One region of the Rothia sp. P7208 genome, then DNA from elsewhere that is predicted to be linked to it. Evidence: riboswitches for the same ligand, from Rfam matches in the RefSeq annotation. Region 1 holds a riboswitch; the other holds the start of a gene.
What was found. Region 1 has a riboswitch for S-adenosylmethionine ahead of ACN084_RS06325 (AMP-binding protein). Riboswitches for the same ligand answer to the same signal wherever they lie in the genome.
Positions count from the first base shown of each region.

Region 2: linked by a shared signal. The riboswitch ahead of ACN084_RS07610 (nuclease PIN) and the one ahead of ACN084_RS06325 (AMP-binding protein) in region 1 are both predicted to bind S-adenosylmethionine.

Region 1 covers NZ_JBLXXW010000005.1:93,298-101,213, reverse strand. Annotated here, with positions in the region: gene ACN084_RS06335 (glycerophosphodiester phosphodiesterase) at 1-1,156, shown strand, start outside; gene ACN084_RS06330 (trimeric intracellular cation channel family protein) at 1,269-2,042, opposite strand; gene ACN084_RS06325 (AMP-binding protein) at 2,344-4,452, opposite strand; SAM riboswitch class I at 4,458-4,546, opposite strand; SAM riboswitch class IV at 4,722-4,834, shown strand; gene ACN084_RS06320 (LLM class flavin-dependent oxidoreductase) at 4,934-6,430, shown strand; gene cls (cardiolipin synthase) at 6,510-7,916, opposite strand, start outside.
Region 2 covers NZ_JBLXXW010000008.1:75,849-83,764, forward strand. Annotated here, with positions in the region: gene ACN084_RS07605 (SNF2-related protein) at 1-3,328, opposite strand, end outside; SAM riboswitch class IV at 3,474-3,602, shown strand; gene ACN084_RS07610 (nuclease PIN) at 3,634-3,828, shown strand; gene ACN084_RS07615 (plasmid stabilization protein) at 3,825-4,274, shown strand; gene ACN084_RS07620 (DUF6350 family protein) at 4,459-6,249, shown strand; gene ACN084_RS07625 (hypothetical protein) at 6,490-6,909, opposite strand; gene purN (phosphoribosylglycinamide formyltransferase) at 7,040-7,663, shown strand; gene purH (bifunctional phosphoribosylaminoimidazolecarboxamide formyltransferase/IMP cyclohydrolase) at 7,775-7,916, shown strand, end outside.

The DNA.
Region 1 (7,916 bases):
CGGCGTCATCCTCGCAACCGAAGCCGGCGGCCCCTACCAATCCGTAGGCGGCTCCGCTGTTCTCTTCATTGAAGCTAAAGACTCTGCCGGTCAACCCAAGCTGCTAGAACTCCTAACTGCCCGCGGTATGCAAGACCAAGTCGTCATTAAAATGTTCCGCAACGGTAAAGGCGAATTCGACGGCAACAACGGCTTCATTCGGTACGCAAAAGAAGCAGGCTTCACCACCTGGTGCTACTTCGACGCACACGATTCCTTCGAAGACATTGCGCAATTAGCATCATCAGATAACGTCGACATGCTGGGAGTGCCCTTCTTCGAAACCGTCATTGGACGTACTGAAAGCTCCATGAGCGACGAAAAAATATCACAAATTATCAATCTCGGAAAACCCGTTATCGTTTGGGAAACCCACCGTCGTTGGGTACAAGAACATTTTGCATCCCTAGGTGTTCGCGGATTCATGTCGCCAGACCCCTTCTGGCTCAGCGGAAGAACAACAAGCCCCAACCTTGCCCTAGAACAAGGCAGACGGCTACACGGCATGCTACCGGCTGGACAACAAGACGTTGTGAACCTACCCCGCTGGGAAAACGGTGAACTCGTCCATCAACAAGCCTATGACGACTCTATCCTTCTAGGCCCATTAGCTCACCGCACATCCACCGCTGATAGTTACGTCATCAACTTCACAATGCAGTGGAAAGACGCCCTCCCTCAAACAACATGGCAATACGGTTATCTTGCCTTCGGGCGAGAAGACGATTCAGCCTTTGGTATCGCCGCAAAATTCGATACCACAAACTCTCGTGGCGGCGGATACATCGTAGCTATTCGCCCCGGTGCATCCGTCATCGATGAAAACGGTGCATACGTTTCAGGAGATGTCGTTCAGCTGCTACGTGTTGACGCTGGATCAGCGCACCTAACACCACTAGTAACCTTGCGCCCTCGTACACCTTTTGTCGCAGGTGAGGATATTCGTGGCAAAATTATCGTCCGACCATCAAACATCATTATTGATGTTGCGGGGGCGCGTTCTACGCTCATCGCCGATACGACATATCGCGGAGCATACGTTCATTTTGGACGTTATCAAGATGCCGCACACGGCGGAGCTCTCGCTTTGAGTAACGTCGTCACCTACAAAATTTAGGTATATCGACGGTTAAAACCTCTTACCACCCACAACGCCTCAACCCTATGCAGAACCCCGCAGACTAGCTGCGGGGTTCTGCAATATATCACCGTTAAAAACAGGTATGTCATTACTTGTGTGATGTTCTTTTGACCTGGCTCATCGGAATAACTTCTAAATTCTCGGTAAGAGGATTCCCCGGCGTCCAGCCTTCACCAGCAATCGTATGAGTCTCAGGTTTTTTACGTCTGAAACGTGGTCGAGGAACAGAAAGCTTAACAGGCTCCGGCAACTGCCAACGCCTCGTGCGCGCAAGAAGCCCAAAAACTAGACACGAAATAATTGATATGCCCATCCCAATATTAGGAGAAGAAAAAAGTGTCGTACATAGAGCAGTCTCTGCTGCGCCAACAACCGCTACTGTCGCATAGAGAGAATTACCTCCCAAGATAGCTGGAACACGGTTGACCATCATATCTCGCAATACGCCACCGCCCACCGCGGTCACCACACCAAGGGCAATAGCCGGAAGCCAATGAAGCCCAATACCTAAAGATTTAATAGTTCCTGTAGCGGCCCAACAACCCATACCCAGAAAATCCACAACAACTAAAACACGGTTAGCCCAACGACTCCCCAAATCAATACAGTACGCTAACAATGCTGAGATGAGAGCACCCGCCCAATACGCAGAATCAGTCAATGCAACGGGTAAACCAGTGTTAAGAAGAACATCACGGATGAGCCCTCCACCCATACCAGAGAGCACCGCTAAGAGAATAAAACCTACAACATCAAAGCGGAATGCGCGAGCAACTGCGCCACCGAGCAAACCATTAGCAACAACTGCTGCTACATCGACCACTCTAAAGAGCACGCTTGGATCCCATACCTGCATACGCATGCCTCTTTCTGACGTTTCATATCGATAGAATGACTTCAATAAATACCGATACATGCTACAGCATGTACAGACCATCAGTACAGGTAGCATTGTCCGAAAGGGCGGCTTACCACACACGGTAAGCCGCCCTTTCACGAACATCGTTTTTAAAGCGGATAGTAAGGATATTCTTCTATGAGAGCATCTCTCATAGAGGTTCTTAGGATGAAAGACTCCAACCACGCAAATAATCATGTGATGTTAGTGAATTAGTACACTCACATCTCGATACTGTTGAAACAACCATGATTTTTGCCTGCCCTTATGAGCAAGACAAAACCTGAGCGATATCCCGCAACGCCTCATCATTTTGCAAAGACGACGTATCTCCTAGAGGTTTCCCCTCATACAACTGAGACAACAAACGACGAGTAATCTTCCCCGAACGAGTCTTAGGAATCTCAGCAACCGCCACCACATCTTTAGGCTTTGCAATAGGGCCAATCTCAGAACGAATATGCAACTCCAACACCTCACGTAGCTCAGAAGAAGACAACGCCTTACCCTCATCACTAAGTGTCACAAAAGCTACTGCTTGATGCCCCGTCAACTCATCCTCAACAGGACAAACACCAGCCTCAACCACAGCCTCATGACGCACTAAAGCTGACTCAATTTCAATTGTCGAAAGACGATGCCCCGAAATATTAATAACATCATCAATCCTGCCCAGAATATAAATATCCCCGTCCTCATCTTGCTTTGCGCCATCTCCAGCCAAAAACCAGCCACGCTCCCCATAATGTCTCCAATAAGAATCAAGATAACGCTGAGGATTTTTCCACACAGTACGAGCCATCGACGGGCCCACTTTATCAACCACAATGAACCCTTGAGCCCCCGTCTGAACCGGCTCACCATGCTCATCAACAACACGCACAGAAACCCCCGGAATAGCACGAGTAGCACAACCTGGTTTGACAGCTATACCTGGAGTACCCTGCTCAAAAGTCCCCTCAGGCGCAAACTGAGGATCATGCGGACGAGGAGAACAGATCGTTGAACCCGTCTCAGACTGCCACCACGTATCAATAAAGGAAGCACGACCAGAACCAATATGCTCACGTAACCAATACCAAGCTTGTGGATTAATCGACTCACCCACAGAACCCAAAAGACGAACCGACGAAAAATCATATTTTCCCGACTCTGGGCCATGCGGGAAAGCCCCCATCAACGAACGAATCAACGTTGGCGCCGTGTAATAGTTTGTGACACCATAGCGTTCAATCACTTCAAAATGCCGTTCAAAAGTAGGAGTATCAGGTGTACCTTCAAAAATTACTTGACTCACGCCATTGACCAACGGCCCATATATCTCATAAGTATGAGCTGTCACCCACGCCAAATCGGCTGTACACCAATGAACAGTATCCGCAACTTTTTGCCAATCATTACGAGTAGCTAACTCATCAGGACGAAGCACACCATCAGCATCAACAACATCAGGCAACAAATCATAAAGTAACGCATGAGAATACGCCGTCTGCGTCAAATACCCGCCCATAGTATGAACAAGACCCTTAGGTTGGCCCGTTGTCCCCGACGTATAAATAATAAATAACGGATCTTCAGCATCATGCAATGGGTAATCATGCGTATCTGGAACACCCTCAATCAAATCGTGATACCAAACATCTCGCCCCAAACACCACGGAACACTCTGTCTTTCCTGCTCGGTAGCTGAGGTACGGTTCACCACCACCACATGCTCAATATTATTCTCAGACGAACACGCCTCATCCGCTATCGACTTGACCGGAACAACCTTACCCCGACGATTCTGACCATCAGTTGTAATTAATACCTTGGCACCAGTATCCTCTACCCGAAACTTCAAAGCCTCCGCCGAAAAACCACCAAAAACAAGAGAATGAATCGCCCCAATACGCGCACAGGCAAGAGCAAAAATAATAGTTTCAGGAATCACCGGCAAATAAACAACAACACGATCACCCTTAACCACACCCAAACGCTCTAAACCATGTGCCGCCTGAGCCACACGGCGTTGCAACTGAGCATAAGTGATAGCTTCACGATCACCAGGTTCACCCTCAAAGAAAAGCGCAACCTTGTCGCCAAAACCTTGCTCTACATGCCTATCCACACAGTTATAGGCAACGTTGAGCTGACCACCCTCAAACCACTTAATCGTTGGAACAGAAAATTCTTGAACACCATCTTCACGAACGTCTACTAAACGAGGAGGAATAAACTCATGCGTTTTATCCTCATCCCATAGCTTCCCCCAACTAAGACGTTCTCGCGCCTGCCTTGCCCAAAAATCAATACGTTCTTGATCCGAAACATCTGCCGGATTCTGCACCTGATTTCGAGGGTCTGAATAAGAAAAAGACGAACAATACGACATCGATACTCCCATCGTTTCTGGCGTTAGCACCACCGCATAAGCGAGGTTGCTGCGACGTCTTAGAGCCAGGTCTCTCAGTCGCTCTGGATGGTTTAGACGAGTTCTACCGTAATACCTTCCGTACACATTCATCTAGACGTTACTTTCCATTGCCAGCAGATGAACACATGACGTTGCATAGAGTCATATTCCTTAGCGAACGTCACCCACCGCAATAAACACTGAAGCTCTTGGGTACCAAGAAGAACTTTTTATAAGCTAAACCCAGCGATCACGAGTTCCAACGTCAAGCTCTGGCTCGTTGGACGGCAACCCTCTTTCCGTAGCGGGGTGCCCCAGATGAAGATCCGGCTCAAAATAATCACAACGGCAAATACGGCGCCTATGCGTCGGGCATATCAACACCGAAAAATATGGTTTTCGACATGCCACGCCTCATAGAGGAGGGCTCTCTCCTCTAAGAACGCAAAGGAAAAAACTTATGGCAACTCATACCGCCACGACAGAACAACCCACTACGACACCGTCTTCTTCTAAAAAACGTATCGTTGTCAATGCGTTTGATATGACAACAACAAGCCACCAAAGCTTCGGCTTATGGCGTCACCCGCGCTCGCGAGCCGATGAATATAACACCATTAAATATTGGACAGATTTAGCTCAAGTGTGCGAAAAAGGGCTTTTTGACGCGGTCTTTATCGCTGATGTGGTGGGCGTATACGACGTATATAAGGATTCTGTTGCACCCGTACTTCGTGATGGTGCACAGGTACCGGTAGGTGACCCGTTCTTACAGATTTCGGCGATGGCAGCAGTCACGGAACATCTTGGTTTTGGAGTGACAGCTGCCGTGACGTATAACCAGCCTTATACTTTGGCTCGTTCTTATGCGACGTTAGATCATTTAACGGGTGGTCGTGTTGGTTTTAACGTGGTGACTTCTTATCTTCAATCTGCGGCAGAGAATCAGGGGCTTGCCGGTCAGATTGAGCATGATGAACGATACGAAATTGCCGACGAGTTTCTCGACGTCTGTTATAAGTTGTGGGAAGGCTCTTGGGAAGACGGAGCGGTGCTACGTGACCGTCAGCGCGGGATTTTCGCAGATCCTGAGAAAATTCATCCTATCTTGCATCAAGGCAAGTATTTTCAAGTTCCTGGAATTTCTTTGACGGAACCATCTACTCAACGTACTCCCGTTATTTTTCAGGCTGGTGCGTCTTCTCGCGGTCAGGCTTTTTCGGGGAAACATGCCGAAGCAATTTTTATTTCTGCGTTACGTCCAGATTTGACCAGACACGTGACCTCTCGTATCCGCGATGAGGCTGAACGTGCCGGTCGGCGTCGTGATGATGTGAAGATTCTTGCCATGCTTTCGGTGGTAGTCGACGAGACAGACGAGAAAGCACAGCAGAAGTATCAGGATTATTTAAAATATGTGGATGTAGAGTCTTCTCAAGGAATTATTGGTGGTTGGTCTGGTGTTGATCTTTCAGCATTTGATGAGGACGAGATTCTTGAGTATGTCAAGACGGAATCCATTCAATCCTTTTTGACACCTTTTACCTTGCAGTCTCAGACGACGAAGTGGACTCGTGCTGATATTGCTCGTCATTGCGCTATCGGTGGTATGGGTGATGTAATTGTTGGCTCTGCTCAGACTGTTGCCGATGAGTTGGAGCGCTGGATTGACGAGGGAGATTTAGATGGTATCAACCTTGCCTACCATGTATCTCCTGGCTCTTTTGAAGATTTTGTGGAGTTTGTTGTTCCTGAGCTTCAAAAGCGTGGCCGGTATCGCACAGAGTATGAGGGGAATACATTGCGTGAGAATCTTTTTGGTGTGGGGCATACACGTGTGAATGAGCGTCATCCTGCGGCAGCATATCGTGGCGCTTTTGCTGGTGGTCCTAATGCTGCTGACACTCCTGCCCGTCAGTTTTTGAGCTTGGCTCAGAATCAGGCAGAGCGTTTATAAGAGTTTTTCTTCTGGTAATGATTCGCAATGTTAGGGTTCTCTTTGGTGTAGGGGGTATATCAGAGAGAACCCTAATCTTTTAAAGGAGCGATGACCAGAGCCTACAGATATTTTCTACGACCTTGATACGGTTGGGGCGGGCAACCCATTCGTCGTATCGGAGGGTTTTGCATTGAGAGATGTATTCTTCAGAGATGCTTTCTAACTCTTTAACCATTCCTGTATCGACGATGAAGGTGGATACTTCGAGGTTGAGCGCAAATGAGCGCGGATCCATGTTTGATGATCCAATGAAGGTGAGATGGTCATCTACAAACATGTATTTTGAGTGCAATACGGTTGGCCCGGGATATTGTTTGATGTTGACTCCGGCGTGGAGAAGTTTCTCGTAGTAGGAGCGTTGAGCCATATTGGGTAGGAACTGGTCTCCTTTTTCGCAGACGATGAGGGTGACATCAATTTTTGATAGTGCTGCATTGGTGAGTGCTTGTAAGAGTGTTTCTTCTGGGACGAAGTAGGGGGAGCAGACGACGATGCGTCGTTCTGCATTGTAAATGAGGTAGTTGATGAGGCGTAGGTTGTTTTCCGTTTCGAATCCGGGGCCCGATGGAACAATTTGTGCCAACATTCCGCTGTGTACACGGGGAATAGCTGTTTCGATTTCGTTCAGTGGTAGTTCTCGTGTTTCGGAGTACCAGTCTGAGATGAAGACGGCGTTAAGTTCTTCAACAACGGGGCCGGTGCATGAGAACGTAAGGTCTTGCCAGACGAGTCCTTTTTTGAGGTTGGCAGGTAGATTGTAGGAACGGTCGATAGCGTTTTGTGAGCCGGAGAATGCGATGCGTCCGTCGACAATGACGATTTTGCGGTGGTTACGTAGGTCTGGTCGTTGCCATTTACCTTGGAATGGTTTCAGGGGCAACATGAGTTGCCAATTGATTCCGGAGTCGTCAAGGAGTTTGCAGAGTTTTTTCCAATTGGGGTATTTTCGAGAGCCCCAATGGTCGATCATGATTTTGACCAGTACTCCGCGTTGGTGTGCTGCAAGAAGCGCATCCCATAGCGGTTTGGTGGTGTTGTCGTAGGCGGCAATATAAAACTCGAAGTGTACGTATCGTTCTGCCCGATTGATTTCTTCTGTCATCTGTCGGATAGCTTGGTGGTTATCTTTGATGAGTGTGAAAGTGTTGCCACCGACGAGGGGGAGCGCTCCGAGCTTGTAGTTGAGGTTCGCTGCTACTCGTGCTGGTTCAGGGAGTTCTCCATGTGCTCCGAGGACGGAACGGGATTCTTCATCAGCATTTTTGGATGCGAGTATCTCTTTCATCATGTCGTTGATGGTGCGTTGTCGGATTCTTCGGTGTCGTGGTAGTCGGGAAGATCCAAAGAGCAAGAAGGCAACAAACCCGATATATGGGACGAGGAATATTGCCATGAGCCAGCCGAGAGCAACCACGGGTTTGCGGTTATAGGGTAGCCAACAGAT
Region 2 (7,916 bases), on a different contig from region 1:
TTCTGTCGATGGCTTGTTGCTCTGCTGCAGGGTTCCACCACGGATCCATTAAGAAACAATAATCTGCTGAGGTGAGGTTAAGCCCGAACCCTCCCGCCTTGAGCGAGATGAGAAAGACGGAGCTTTCTCCTTTCTCAAATTGTTCGATAACTTTTGCACGGTCTCTTGTCGAACCGTCAAGATAGCAGAACTCAATATTCTGTTCTTCTAAATCTTGTGCGATGGTTTTAAGGTAGCTGGTGAACTGGGAGAAAATCAGTACACGGTGTCCCTGAGAGAGAACTTCTGGCAGATGCGCCTGAAGGTACTCTAGTTTTGATGAGGTAATGTGCGAGTACTCTTCGTCGACTAGATGAGGTGCTAGCGCCATCATGCGCAGTTTTGTTAACGAACGGAAGACCGTAAAACGGTTTTTGTCCATATCTTTGAGCAGTCCCAGAACTTTTTTGCGTTCTTGTTGTAGGAGCATATCGTATGCTTTACGATGCTCTGGGTTAAGAGCAATGGGCATTCTTTGGTCTGTTTTATCTGGTAGCTCTGTGGCAACAAGTTCTTTCGTTCGCCGGAGGATTAGTGGGCGTATCCGTTGCCGTAACTGTTCGAGTTTTTCGTGGTCTTTGCTTTCAGTGATGGGTTGTACGTAATAGTCTTTGAACTTTCGTGCACTGGGGAATAGACCTGGTGCTACGAGAGAGAAAATGGACCATAACTCCATGAGGTTGTTTTCCATGGGTGTTCCGGTGACGGCAAGTTTGAAACGTGCAGGTATTTTTCGTGCTATTTGGTGTGCTTGAGTCCTCGCATTCTTGATGAATTGCGCTTCATCAAGGATGACCCCGTTCCACGGTGTTTCTTGTGCGTAACTGTTAAAAGCGTTGGAATCTAGTCGTAGCAGAGTGTATGACGTGATAACAACTTGTGCCTGACCGATACGTTCTGTGAGTGTTCGTTGCGATTTTGCAGTGGACGTGGTGATGGCGGCGACTTCAAGTTCTGGTGCGAAGCGTTCTAATTCTTGTACCCAGTTGGGAACAACAGAGGTGGGGGCAATGATGAGGAAGGGAGCAAATGATGGGGTGCTGTTATTGAGCTCTTCGACCCACTGTTCATAGGCTTTGAGCATCATGGAAATAGTTTGTAGTGTTTTACCAAGCCCCATGTCATCACCGAGGACGGCTCCAAGGCGGTGTTTCCACAGGAAGTAGAGCCATTGGTAGCCTTCTTCTTGGTAGGGGCGTAGCTGTGCTTGGAGTGTTGCTGGAGTTGGTACGTTATCGCTACTGTCTTTGTCGCTGAGGAGGCTGTGAATACTTTCTTGCCATCCTTGGCATGATTGTGTGGTGGTGGCAAGCTCTTCGAGTTCTTCCCACATCCCTAATTGGTGTTTGTTGAGGCTAAGTGGTTGGTCTGGTTCTGAGAAGTCTTCTATTTCGGCTAGTAGTTGACGTAGTTTGATAAATTCTGGTCGGTTGAGGGGATAGTAGTTGCCATCACCGAGAAGGATGTGTTTTTCCCCCGCGTTGAGTGCCTCAAAGATTGTAGAGAATGATACGGTCCATTGACCAATGGTGACGATAATTCCAAGGTCAAACCAGTCTTGAGTATCGCTTGGTTCAACTCTCATCTGGATTTCGGGGGTAACGTCCAGTTCTGTGAATTGAGGTTCTTGTCCGTGAGTTTGGATGCGGAGTCCATGAACATCTCGGTATTGGGGCAGTATAGATTCGGTGAGTTGTTGAACATCCCAGTCGTAGAAGTGTTGTTCTGTGAGCTGTAATGCGGGGTAGATATTTTTGAGTTGCGCGAGGATTGTATTTTCGTAGTTTTTATCGCGCTGTTCATAGATGTCTAATAAGGTGCTCTGTACTGGGAAGTATTCGAGGTTGCTTTCATCTCGTGTGTTCTTGAGCGGGTCTTTAGGGTATTCCCATTCCCAGCGGGTGTGGGCGTGGGGTGTTTGTTCGCTGTCGAAGTAGACGTGAAGAATCAGCTCTGGTTGTTGTACTTGGGGTGGTTGTATCGTTGCGTCGTTGGTGCAGAAGCTGATATTGCGTGTGAGATATGGGTAGAACTCTTGATAGAAACTATTGATATCTTGTGAGGGGATTTCGATATGTTCTTCTCGGATAAGGGTTTCTGCTGCGCCGTTGAGTGTTTCTTTCAGGGGAATGAAAATAAGGTCGGCTGCGGCGTATTGGTCGTTGAGACGTGTTGGATTGATGGCGCTAGGTAGGGTTGTTTCCCAATGTTCAGCTTGTGCTGTGGCTTTGTAGTGTTCTTGTGCTTTGTGTCCGAGGGCAATGAATCCGTTGCGGGGCTGGCCTATTGGGTGGCAGTAGTATGCGGGGAAGGCGTTTTCTCCTGCGGTGAGTGTAGGTGTGATGCGTAGACCGTCTTTGTAGCTGTAAAGTTCTGCTTTTAGCGTGGCTTCTTCGGTGTGCGCCGTAGTGATGGGTGTTCCCTCTAGCAGGATGGGCAGTGCTATTTTTTCTGCTTTTTTGAGTACTTTCCATAGTAGGGAAGAGTTAACAGTAGAAAGTGTTACCCAATCGCGGTGGGAAGTGTACGCTGATTGCCAAGGTCTGATGATGGAGTAGAACTCTCGCAACCATCGTTCGTGTTGGGGTCGGAGGGCGTGGCTACTTGTCTTTCCGGTGTGATCTTTTTGGAAGTGTTCCCAGTTGATGCCGTCTTTAATCCATCGGTTGTTTTTACCTTGGACGAGTGGGCGTGCTTGTAGGGTGATACGTGGTGTTTTGTGTTGACCGCTACCGAGTGCGAAGCGGGAGTTGACGTGCATTTTGAGGTCGAGAGCGGCGACGGTATTGCTGTTATTTTCGTAGGGTATCCGGTGATGCTGCGCCAGTGTTTGTGACAGCGTTCTGCGCCATGTCGACATTTTTTGTTGTTCTGCTAGCTCTTGTGCAGTGGTGATTCCGTGTTGTTTGAGCTGTTCTTCGCTGAGTCCGTCTGTGACGCGTTGAGTGGAGCTTTGGGCTTTGCTAACTTTTTCGGCTCTTTCGATGGCGGTGAGCATGATGGCTACGGAGTGTTTGCAGTCGGTGCGTACTGGGCAGGTGCATCGTGCGGAGAAGGCGAGGGATCCTTCAACCTGTTTTGCGGGGAAGACAATTTTGCTGAGGTATGGGTCTGTTGCGTCGCCGTAGGTTGTTCCTGTCAGGATGTGTGCTTGGGCGTCGTAGGAGTATCGGGCGACTTTGCCTTCTTGCATGTATTGTTTTCCGCGGAGGTAGGTGCGGTGTCCTACTTGCTGGATAATTTTTGCTGCGCTGACGGGGATTCTGGGGAAAGCTGATGGTGCATTCACGGTGGTTGTATCCTCTGCTGGCAAGGTGCATATATGTTCTAGGTTACCGGATGAGCTTTCACTAAAGCTGGTGTAGCCTAAATCTCTCAAATATTTTGGGTTGTGCTCTTTGTTTTTTGTGGTGGTTGCGTTATTCTGGATTCAGCTTCAAGAGTTTCAACTGATAAGCTCCGACTTTAGTTGAACGCCAACCCCATGTTCACGGGTGGCTCGGATGACGAAGCGGTTCGTATTCGCGTCATAGTACGCAGGCTGGTACGGACAAGAGCACTTCGAAAGGAAAGCGCATTCAGCGCAGTTGTATCATGCACAACACCGCTCGCCCTCAGCACAATATTCAACCTGTTTCTTCTGCTCAAACTCGTGGCGGTTACGCTGCCGTAAGCATTCAAGATTACACTCGTATTTCCCATGAGCGTTCTGAGTTTCTTAACTTTTTGCTTTCTCCTAATCCGCACGGTATCCCTAACCAGGAATACGGTATCTTACAAGCAGCATGAGTATAAGAGGACTACTTCTAGACTCTGATGTACTAGCAGAGATTCGCAAAGCCACACCACATCCGCAGGTCGTTGCGTTTCTTCGCCGTCGCTCATATATGGTGATGTACATATCAGCACTTAGCCTAGGCGAACTTAAAGGGCTTTACCCCTACCCTGAAACAGAGCGGTGGGTTAACGAACTTCTCGAACGTTTTAGCGGGCAGGTTCTCGACGTTGATACGAACGTATCTTTGGCATGGGCCGGTCGCCAAATTCGTGCTGAAGAACGCCCCTCACCAGAAGGCCCTTATACGCCATTGCCTACCGCCGCACTTGAAGGGCTCATGGCTGCTACCGCTGAAGTGCATCAGCTAGAAATAGTTTCTTCTAAAGCAGATATTTATCGTCGCTGGGGAGTCCCTGCCGTTAATCCGCTGCACGAAAACGCCGCGCGAGGACTATAAACCCTGTGTCTTTTACGTGACCTTAAGACGTAGGCTGTGATGAGCTTAGCGTCTTGACCGGCATACATGGTATGGTTCAGTGGGGTGCACGCGGTGAAGAAAATCCTTGGTTTATGTCTCATTTGGATTAGAAAAGCTGTGTGAACTTCAGAGTTCAATAGAGTTCATGACAAGATAAAAGACGATGAAAACCAGCGTGATGAAACCTCAACAACGTTCGATACCGATGCCCCTCTGGCTACAGGGTGTTGTCGAACTCTTCCGTACTGCCTTCTACTCTTGCTTTGCTGTAGTGCTACTACTGGGTGCCGTATGGTTTACCGGCGGTTTTGAACAGCGTGACCTCTACGCTATGGCAGTTTTAGTTAGCCAAATGTGGCTTCTAATCCACGGGGTTCCTCTTCATCTGAACATCTCTGCCCCGTATGGAGACACCCCCGATATTCAAGGGACGATGAGCTTTATCCCGTTGGGCTTAACGCTGATACCCTTATGGTTATGTTTCCGTTCAGGACGAGTCTTAGCTCAAGCATCTCGTGAGGGACAATTCTGGATACCAACATTAACCGGAGCTATCACTTATAGTGCCTGTGCTGGGGGTTTGAGCCTTTTGACAACAGATACTACTGCGGTAGCGTATCCTGTAGCTTCTGCACTTGTACCGTGTTGGGTCGTTTTATCAGGGCTTATTCTTGGTGGCTGGTACGAGTCTCGTTCTTTGGCGAGAATGATCGGTGTTAACGCTGCCGAATGGGTTGCTCAGTTTAGCCAGTACTCACGTTGGGCGGGTTCTTATGTTTGGACGGTTCTTCGCGCATCAATCGTGGCAGTTCTTGCGTTTATTGGCTGTGGAGGGCTATTACTGAGCTTGTCTTTGCTCTGGCATTGGAGCGATGTCGTAACAATTTATCAATTGCTTGATGCTGGTGCCATCGGCGATACTGCTTTGACCTTTTTACAGCTTGGTGTTATCCCTAACGTAGTTTTTTGGGCGATGTCTTGGAGTGTCGGAGCTGGTTTCTCATTGGGAGAACATACCTCCGTAAACTTCTTTGAACACTCTACTGGTGTGCTCCCCGCTTTCCCTCTTCTGGGTGCCTTACCAACGGTCAATGAACCGTGGAACTATATTGCTATTGCGGTTCCTGTGCTGTGCGGTATTGTTGCTGGCTGGTGGTTCTTCCGTGCCGGTGAAGACCACCTTGATGAGTGGCTTTCTCTGAAAATTCCTTTCCGCTGGATTTCTTTGCCACTATCAACTTTTGCCTTAGCTATCTTTGTTTCTATTCCTGCCGGCATCATTTTGGCGTTATGCGGTTGGGCATCGCGCGGTTCTCTTGGTATGGGACGTTTTACTGATTTAGGGCCAGATGCTTTATTATTTGGTGCTTTATCTGCCGGTTGGATTGCTTGTGGCGTGATGATGGGATCGGTGACGGCTCCTATCTTCCATCGTGGCGCTATTACTGAGCTTGAGCGTTTCTCTGAGCTAAAGAACGACCGTGAAGAGCGCCGTCGTCGTAAACGTCTTGCCCGCGAGCAGAAAAAAGCGCAACGTCGGAACTCTCGTCAGAATTCTGCTATCGCAGAAGTTGAAGAACAGCATGATGAAACCAATAAGCCTTCTTCAGAGGCTGTGCGTCGTCTCTTAGAAGACGCTGATGAACCGTTATCGGATACGACGCTATCTGAGGTGGCTCAAAAAGAGGAGAAAAAAACTGCTGATTTTGAATCTGTCGTAGCCCAAAACTTACGATTGTTTTCTGATCTCGAAGAGGAACACCTCGAGGCTCAGGCAGAGGCTTCGTCAACTGAAGATGACGTATCGAAACAAAAAAATGATACTGCAACCGATAAGGTAACTGGAGATAAGGATTCCTCTGAAGGGAAAACCCTCACTCACTTTAAACATGGGCGAGTCATACGCCGTCCAAAAACTCGACGTCGTTCTTCGTCGAAGTCTGATGACTCTTAACGCTTTTCGGGCACAGAGCTTTTGGCGTTCTGAGGGTGTGACAAAACCTCACTTAAATAATTGAGCTTATGGGATGTATCTAGAGCATCATCAAATGTGCTTGAAGACAATACCTTGAGGTTTTATCTTGAAGTTTATTGTGGGGGTTGTTTGTCCCAGTCTAATCGCTCTACAACCACCACCATGAGTACTGCTACCAGTACCCCTATGACTCCCGGTACGACTGCCCCTATCGGGTCGTTATTTGAGTAAGGACCCTAAAAGATTATCCTCTAAATCAGCTTTACACTGCTCCTGCCGGACAATGGTCAGAGCATGACGGGTACAATCTGCAAACTGGTTTGTTTGGTCCATAAAAATTATTTGTATTGAGGTACTAAACATGAGTACTAGCGCAATCACCATAAAGAATGTGAACGTCACATACATGCCTGAGGACGCACGTGCCCGAGCAATATACGTCATGCCCCAAACAGCGCTGATAATCATCCCCAGCTGAAAGGACAATGCTGCAATAAGCCACCACCCGCTATACGCGGAGAACACAAACCCTAAAAGGCCGAAAGCAATGCTCAAACGATGACAGACATCAAGACGTTGCTTTGCGTCTTGAACCATGGGGGAGGACTCATTCTCAGGAAGCATAGGCTGTACAGACATACTCTCTAGGATACCTGCTCTGAGAGATTTGAGGGATTCCTCGCACCTGCTCTCTCCTGTGCAAAATACTTTAAGTCATATAAATAATTGAACTATTAGCTTCGCCACAAGGTGGGGTACACTGTGAATCATGCGTATTGTGGTGATGGTCTCTGGGTCAGGGACAAACTTACAGTCCATCATAGATGCTGTTTCGGCAGGCACCCTCACGGTGGATATTCTTGCTGTCGGTGCAGATAAACCGTGCCGTGGTATCGCACGAGCCCAAGAGAACGGTATTGAAACGTTCCTGTGCGAACCACATCATTATTCTTCTCGCGAGCAATGGAACCGCGCCCTTGAAGAACACCTCACCCGATATAACCCTGATCGTATCGTCTTCGCTGGCTTCATGCGCATCGTGGACAAACAACTTGTTGAACGATTCGCCGGACGTATCATCAATACCCACCCTGCTCTCTTACCCTCTTTCCCCGGAGCACACGGGGTACGCGACGCCCTCGCCTATGGGGTTAAAGTCACTGGAATGACGGTTCATTTAGTTGATGCAGGGGTGGATACCGGAACTATCCTTGCTCAAGCTCCTGTCCTTGTGGAAGATACAGACACCGAAGAAACCCTTCACGAGCGTATCAAAGTCAAAGAGCGGGAGTTACTTGTGAACACTCTTGAACAGATAAGCCACACTCTACGTTCTTCGCAGAATGCCACGGAGAAAACCACTCCTGAAGAACATATACCACCGCTTTTATAAGCGCCGGTGCCACAGATGTAGATACCTCATCACTGGTATCTAGCCCGTGGGCCGGGGCTGAAAACGGCTCAAAAAATAACACCTTTTACCCAGACAAAAATTGGAGTATTTGTGAGCCTTACTCAGCTAGATCGTGTCCCCATCAAACGTGCGCTCATCTCTGTCTACGACAAAACTGGATTAGAAGACCTTGCACGCGGACTACACCAAGCCGGTGTATCACTCATTTCAACAGGTTCTACCGCAGCGACGA